Regions from separate parts of the Fictibacillus sp. WQ 8-8 genome, predicted to be linked through region 1. Evidence: riboswitches for the same ligand, from Rfam matches in the RefSeq annotation. Region 1 holds a riboswitch; each other region holds the start of a gene.
The links. Region 1 has a riboswitch for S-adenosylmethionine ahead of M1K46_RS14630 (homoserine dehydrogenase). Riboswitches for the same ligand answer to the same signal wherever they lie in the genome.

Region 1 (2,267 bases):
AGGTCAAACAGCCGAGAAGGTCTGTCTGAATACGGACGGCATTGTCCACGCCTTCCACACCATACAGCGGATGATCGCTATCCACAAATACAGGCTGTACCTGGAGATCAAGTCTATCGTTTAAAAGAACGAGATGCTTCAGCCGAAGCCCCAGCTGCTCAGCCAGTTGAATCTCCTCAAGAAGCACATTTCCAATCCCCTCCACCTGCACTTCTTCCCAGGATGGCTGCACGCCATAAATCCATTTGCTCAGCACCATCGCTTTGTAAAATGCGTCCAAGCCTTCGATGTCATTTGTCGGATCCGGCTCTGCATATCCTTTTTTCTGTGCCAGTTCCAGCGCTTCTTCAAACGAGGAACCTGTCGTTCTCATGTACGAAAGAATGAAGTTGGACGTTCCATTTAAAATGGCTTCTACATGCTGAATCCGATTGATTCTTAAAAGCTCCCTCAATGTTCTCAAAATCGGTATTCCTCCGCCTACGCTCGCTTCATAGACAAAACGGACACCCTTTGCGGCAGCACGCTCTGTTAATTCTTCTCCATGCCGGGCAATCAAATCTTTATTCGCAGAAATCACATGGCATCCCGCTTCAAGTGATTGTATGATGTAAGACCGTGCAGGCTCGATTCCGCCAATCGCCTCAATGACCACATCAGGCACTTCTTCCCCGATCGCCTTCTCGAATTCGGACGTCAACGGTACCCCCTTTACGAAAGGCCTTGCTTTGGAAGAATCCTTAATCAAAATACTGGACAGCTTCAGACGATGACCCAGCAATTCTTCTAAAGCACCTTTTCTATCCATGATGGATGTATATACGCCGGATCCTACAGTCCCCAGCCCCAGCAGTGCTATTTTTAATTCTTTCAACATAATCACTCCTTCTGCAAAAGTAAATTTTTTATTAGTGGATGAATGGTATCTGTATGATGGCAAAAGAAAAAACCTCTTTCTAAAGAAGAGGTCTGCAGTCCGGCCTCCTCTTATCATCCAGGGTTCTTTCCTGCAGGTAGTAGCACCTTTTCAAGTAGAATACTTGAAGGTTGCCGGGCTTCATCGGGCCTTTCCCTCCGCCGCTCTGGATAAGAGTATTATCATGAGATTGAAACATGTTATGTAGCACTTTATTTTTTTAGTACAAAAAACCCCCTTATCACGAAGATAAGAGAGCTGTATGGTTCCGATCCGTCTCTTATCTCCCAAAGTTTTACCTTTGAAGGATTTAGCACCTTTTCAAGTAGAATACTTGAAGGTTGCCGGGCTTCATTGGGCCTTTCCCTCCGCCGCTCTTGATAAGCTTCATTAAATTAGTCTTACTCTATCACGGCAGACAGGAGAGCGTCAACCATTATTCAGATATTTCTGGAATCATTGCAGATTATTTTTGGTATGATAGAAACACATAAATAAAAGGGGTGGAAGGTTTGGGCAAGAAAATCGTATTCACAGGGGGAGGTTCCACCGGGCACGTTTCTGTTAACCTGGCTCTGATTCCTTTGTTCTTAAAAGAAGGCTGGGAAGTCAGCTATATCGGTTCAAAAGGAGGAATTGAACGGCAACTGACAGAAACCATCGAAGGCGTCCGCTATTACAGCATCTCTACTGGTAAACTAAGGCGCTATTTTGACTGGAACAATTTTAAAGATCCGTTCCGTGTCATGCAAGGAGCATTTGAAGCATTTCGGCTCATCAAGACCATAAAACCAGACGTGGTCTTTTCAAAGGGTGGTTTCGTATCCGTTCCCGTAATCCTCGGCAGCCGGATGAACAAGGTGCCAATTGTGACCCATGAATCCGATCTTAGTCCAGGGCTTGCAAACCGTCTTTCACTCCCCTTCGCTAACAAAGTGTGTACAACGTTCCCCGAAACCACTGATCATCTTCCAAGGGAAAAAACGGTATACGCGGGTGCTGTTATCCGTAAGGAGCTGCATGAAGGGATCGCAGTCAAGGGGAGAGCTTTCTGTGGTTTGACTCCTGGTAAACCGATCATCTTGATCATGGGAGGAAGTCTCGGATCAAAAAAAATAAATGAGGCCGTAAGATTAAGCCTTGACGCTCTGCTTCCCCGCTTTCAAATCATTCATCTTTGCGGAAAAGGCCAGAAGGATTCTTCCATTCTGAAAAAAGGCTACATCCAGTTCGAATATGTATCGGATGAGCTCGCAGATATCCTTGCAGCAACGGATTTTGTCATTTCAAGAGCAGGCTCTAATTCTATCTTTGAGTTTTTGTCACTGAGAAAGCCAATGCTTCTCATTCC
Region 2 (2,267 bases), on a different contig from region 1:
TTGTGAAACGAGAGAAGCTTTCAAATCATATTTTTGTGGTGTTTTTTCACCCGCAAGCTTTTTAGCAAGAATTCTCATATCCACTGCCCCAATTAGCTTAGGATCAACAGCAGCCGTGTACTTCCAAGGACTTTCTTTTTGCTGGATTTCTTGAAGGTCTGCATTGGAGACGTCAATTCCGTAAATTTTGATTTCGTTGCGTCCCGCTTCTTTAATCGCACGTGCAGCCCCGATCGCAAAGGCATCCCATGTGGCAAAAATGGCATCAATCTCGCCTTTTTTATGTTTGTTCAGCATGGCCGTCACCGCATTTTGCGTCTGGACCGACGTATCTGCAGAAGCAACGCCAAAGCGTTCTACTTCCTTGATTCCCGGGTTATTCTTCAATGTTTCTTTATAGACGGCGTTGCGTCGCACCATCGGCGGGAACCCGTCTACCCAAAGATAAACGATGTTGGCCTTCCCTTTGTTCTCTTTAACGAGCTGATCGAGAGCCAGCTTGGCAAGGGCTTCATCGTCCTGAGACGTAAGTGTGACACCGCCTACTTTCGCGAGGTTCGGATTGGAATCAAACGTCACCACGTTCTTTCCTTTTTCCCGAAGCTTCTTAATATCGTTTATGGTAGCCGCATCATCACCGTGAGAGATGATAAAACCGTCGTAATTCTCATCAGCCGCCTGGGCAATCGCATCATGGAACTTGGCGGTATCACCGTTTGCTGTGTAGGTATCAACGGTAAAACCAAGTGCCTCTCCTTCCGCTTTAGCACCTGCTAAAAATTGGGCTGTATGATCATCACCGCCGATTTTACGGATAACCTTGATTCGGGCTCCCTGCCCTTTGGCAAACCGCTTCGGTACGTTATCGAACGAAACCTTTTCATGTTTGCCAGCTGATGAAGCGGTATTGCTTTCGGATGAACAGCCCGTTAATAAAAGTGATAAAGCCACCGCGGAGATTGCCGCGCTTTTAATGAATCGTTTCATTTCCCCAACTCCCTTTTTTGTATATCTCTCTTCTCAAGGGGGCACGGAACCAGCGAAATAAGCCCCACCACGTAAAAAAACCTCTCTGGAAAAAGAGAGGTTTCATCGCATATGTATAACGGATTCGTCCTCTCTTATCTCTCAAAACAGACATGCTGTTTTGCTGGAATTAGCACCAATTCCATTACGGAACGGTTGCTGGGCGTCATAGGGCCAGTCCCTCTGCCACTCTTGATAAGAGAATGAATATTTAATTTTTAGAAAATATAGTTATTACTTTAATCTGCGAAAGGGAGAAAGTCAATGGTTTTTTTATCATATAAAAAACCTCTCCACAACGAGAGGTTAATCCACCAGGCTTATCCTCGGATATCCCCGCCAAAGATCACAACGTTCTGCACCTCCGCACCAAACTCCCGGCCATTCCACTTCAGGGTAGTCTGGACATAGCCAAGGCGGTCAGCGTTATATCGGCCGGCGATGTTTTGGTAAGCCAGCAGTTCATACACGCCATTTCGGTCAAAGTCCACCGGGTAAAGACCGCTTAAAGATGAGACAAATCCTTGTATGGGAGCCTTTAATTTTCCATTCGGGTAGTAAATCTCAGACAAGTATTCCTTGTCCTTCGTACTCAAATCGATGATAAATTTTTGCTTCAGGTTGTAGCTGTTCACCTGTGCTTTATATTGGTCCAGATAAAAAACCCTGTACTTCCATTGGTCACTGAATACACCAGAGTCAAAAAGCGGCCCGAACTGCCCTCCTCTGTAGGAAAATACATAGGCGGTGATCATGCCTCCGCTGCCTCCTGTATCCATGACCACCATGATGTCTTCTACCTTGTCACCTGTAAAATCACCGAGAAAAAGGGTTGGATTGTATCCTGAATTTTCTTTAATAGGGATCTGCGTGTACTGGTTGGTCCTGCCGTCCTGAACGACGGCCGCAATGTTCACCCAGTATGGACTATCCGCTGTTTTTTCAGCAGTAAGATACACCGTATCCAGCGAACCGTCTCCGATGACATTCCCTCTTTTCATATCGACTACCTGCCGCTGTCTGTACATGTCGCATCCCTGCCTTCCCCAGTTTCAATAAAACAGTATATGCACCTAAGCCCTGTTTTGGTTTTTATTCAGATCTCGTGATACACTACAAAAAAAGACCGGACAAGCAGGTGCATTCGTGGATATTAAACAATTACAGTATTTTATTGAAGTGGCAAAATATAACAGCTTTACACGGGCGGCTGATGCCCTTTTCATCACCCAGCCAACCAT
Region 3 (2,267 bases), on a different contig from region 1:
AAAAGATAAAAACATTTCTCTTAATGAAGTGAAGAACATGTCTTATACCGAGCTAAAGAGAAAGATAAAACCTGTACATGAAGAGCCGGAAGAATCCGGCTTTAAAAAAAACCATTCAGAAAAAATTCTTCGCAATCATAGAAATCTTGAACCCATAAAGATTAAGACGAGTTCCCTGCATAGTTCTTCTCTAAAAGAACATGCGAAAAAAGAAGTCAAAGAAGAAAGGATTGAACCCAAGCTAGAACCAAACAATAAACGTGCTGTCCCAAAAACCAAAAGGCACGAAGATCGAAAAAGCCGCAGTAAAGCTGAAGATAAAGAAAAAAATGAATCAAAAAAAGTAAAACCACATTCTTCAAAGCAACATCACGAACAGCCGATGTACAACAAGCAAGCAAAGAAAAATACTAATTTGAATACTGCTCCGAAACAGCATGTTCATGAAAAGAATAAACATGAAAACCATAAATGGGATAAGGGGAAAAGGCTTGAAAAAAGAGAGCAGAAAAATTCTCCCGTTCATCGGCCTGAAAAAAAGTACTGGAAAAAAGAACTGCAGAAAAATCATAAAAAGGCACAAATGAATAAAGAAATACATAAAAAGGCTGGCTAAAAGTCGACACTACGTTTAATAAACTGTCGAAGGAAAAATCAAGGAAGACACCAACCATCTCCCGAACATTAAGATATACATGTTTTTAAAAGGGGGATGTTTATGGATTGGGTTCTTTGGCAGGAACAGGTTCAAAAAACGGCCTTCCTTCAGCCGCTGATAGGCACGGAGACTCCCAGTGTGACGGCTGACGGAGAACGATTATGTTTTTCCTTCGTAAATAAGTATAACGGATCAGAACGGATATCCATGCTTACAGGCAGGATGGATGATTTGCATGAGGTGTTTGAAGGCCAGCAGCGTCTGAGCGATTTAATCAGGATAAAAAGAGTAACTTTTACGGGAACATACAGAGAACAGCTTAAGTTAGAATCTCTTCTGTTTTTATGCAAATTGGAGTCCTAAGCCAAAAGAATCGGGTCCTTCTATCTAAAAAACAGGAGTTATGGATTGACACTCCATAAAGGTGATGTTAAAATTCGAAACGTGTTAAGAAATGCTAACTATATAACGAATAACAAATTCGTTCTTATCGCGAGTGGTGGAGGGACTGGCCCTATGAAACCCGGCAACCGTTAAGCAGCTTCCTGTTTGAAAAGGTGCCAAATCCTGCAAAGCAAACTGCTTTGGGAGATGAGATGACGGTGCATATAAATTTTTATGCCCTTCTGCTCATGACCTGGCAGAAGGGCATTTTTTATTTTTCAGAAAGTGAGGGATCCGGTCTCTTGATAACATTAGACGCAGTAAAAAAGATTTTTCAGACGAAAGACGGAGCTGTAAACGCAGTTGACCATGTCGATCTTTCTATAGATCAAGGAGAAATTTTCGGGATTATTGGATACAGTGGTGCAGGTAAAAGTACACTGATCCGAATGCTGAACATGCTGGAAAGACCGACGAGCGGAGATGTTAACGTTGCGGGAAAAAATCTTTCCAAACTTAGTAACAACGAGCTTCGAAAAGCTCGGCAGGAAATCAGCATGATATTTCAGCATTTCAATCTGCTTTGGTCCAGAACAGTAAGGGAAAACATTGCATTTCCACTTGAGATTGCAGGTGTGCCGAAAACAGAGCGCCTGAAGCGGGTGGATGAACTGATTAAACTTGTTGGACTAGAGGGCCGCGGAGAATCGTATCCTTCCCAATTGAGTGGAGGACAGAAGCAAAGAGTCGGGATCGCACGTGCACTGGCCAATAACCCTAAAGTTCTTCTCTGTGACGAGGCGACTTCAGCCCTTGATCCGAAAACAACAGACAGCATCCTTAATTTATTAGTTGAGATCAATCAAAAGCTCGGCTTGACCATTGTTCTTATCACACATGAGATGCATGTCATCCGTAAGATCTGCCATCGGGTCGCTGTTATGGAAGACGGTAAAATAGTGGAACAAGGGCCGGTTTTGGAAGTATTCAGGCAACCTAAAGAGTCCATTACAAAAGATTTTGTTAAGCAAGTAACAGAGCCAGAAGAAACGACAGACATGATCAAGCAGCTGGCATCTGAAAAACCTCAGAGCCAAATTGTACAGCTTACCTTTGTTGGAGGAAGTGCAGAACAGCCCGTTATTACAGATGTGATCCGTAAATTTGACGTTCAGGTGAATATCCTGCAGGGTAAGGTATCACAAACACAAAACGGGCCATATGG

Region 2: it holds a riboswitch for S-adenosylmethionine, as region 1 does, so the genes downstream of both, M1K46_RS18245 (sugar ABC transporter substrate-binding protein) here and M1K46_RS14630 (homoserine dehydrogenase) in region 1, are expected to answer to the same signal.
Region 3: it holds a riboswitch for S-adenosylmethionine, as region 1 does, so the genes downstream of both, M1K46_RS00225 (methionine ABC transporter ATP-binding protein) here and M1K46_RS14630 (homoserine dehydrogenase) in region 1, are expected to answer to the same signal.

What each region holds. Positions count from the first base shown of each region.
Region 1 is NZ_JAMXKG010000006.1:86,315-88,581, forward strand. It holds gene M1K46_RS14630 (homoserine dehydrogenase) at 1-874, opposite strand, end outside; SAM riboswitch class I at 985-1,093, opposite strand; SAM riboswitch class I at 1,194-1,303, opposite strand; gene M1K46_RS14635 (undecaprenyldiphospho-muramoylpentapeptide beta-N-acetylglucosaminyltransferase) at 1,429-2,267, shown strand, end outside.
Region 2 is NZ_JAMXKG010000008.1:173,147-175,413, forward strand. It holds gene M1K46_RS18245 (sugar ABC transporter substrate-binding protein) at 1-987, opposite strand, end outside; SAM riboswitch class I at 1,119-1,228, opposite strand; gene M1K46_RS18250 (hypothetical protein) at 1,347-2,054, opposite strand; gene cidR (cidABC operon transcriptional activator CidR) at 2,173-2,267, shown strand, end outside.
Region 3 is NZ_JAMXKG010000001.1:44,246-46,512, reverse strand. It holds gene M1K46_RS00235 (anti-sigma factor domain-containing protein) at 1-616, shown strand, start outside; gene M1K46_RS00230 (hypothetical protein) at 719-1,021, shown strand; SAM riboswitch class I at 1,143-1,256, shown strand; gene M1K46_RS00225 (methionine ABC transporter ATP-binding protein) at 1,345-2,267, shown strand, end outside.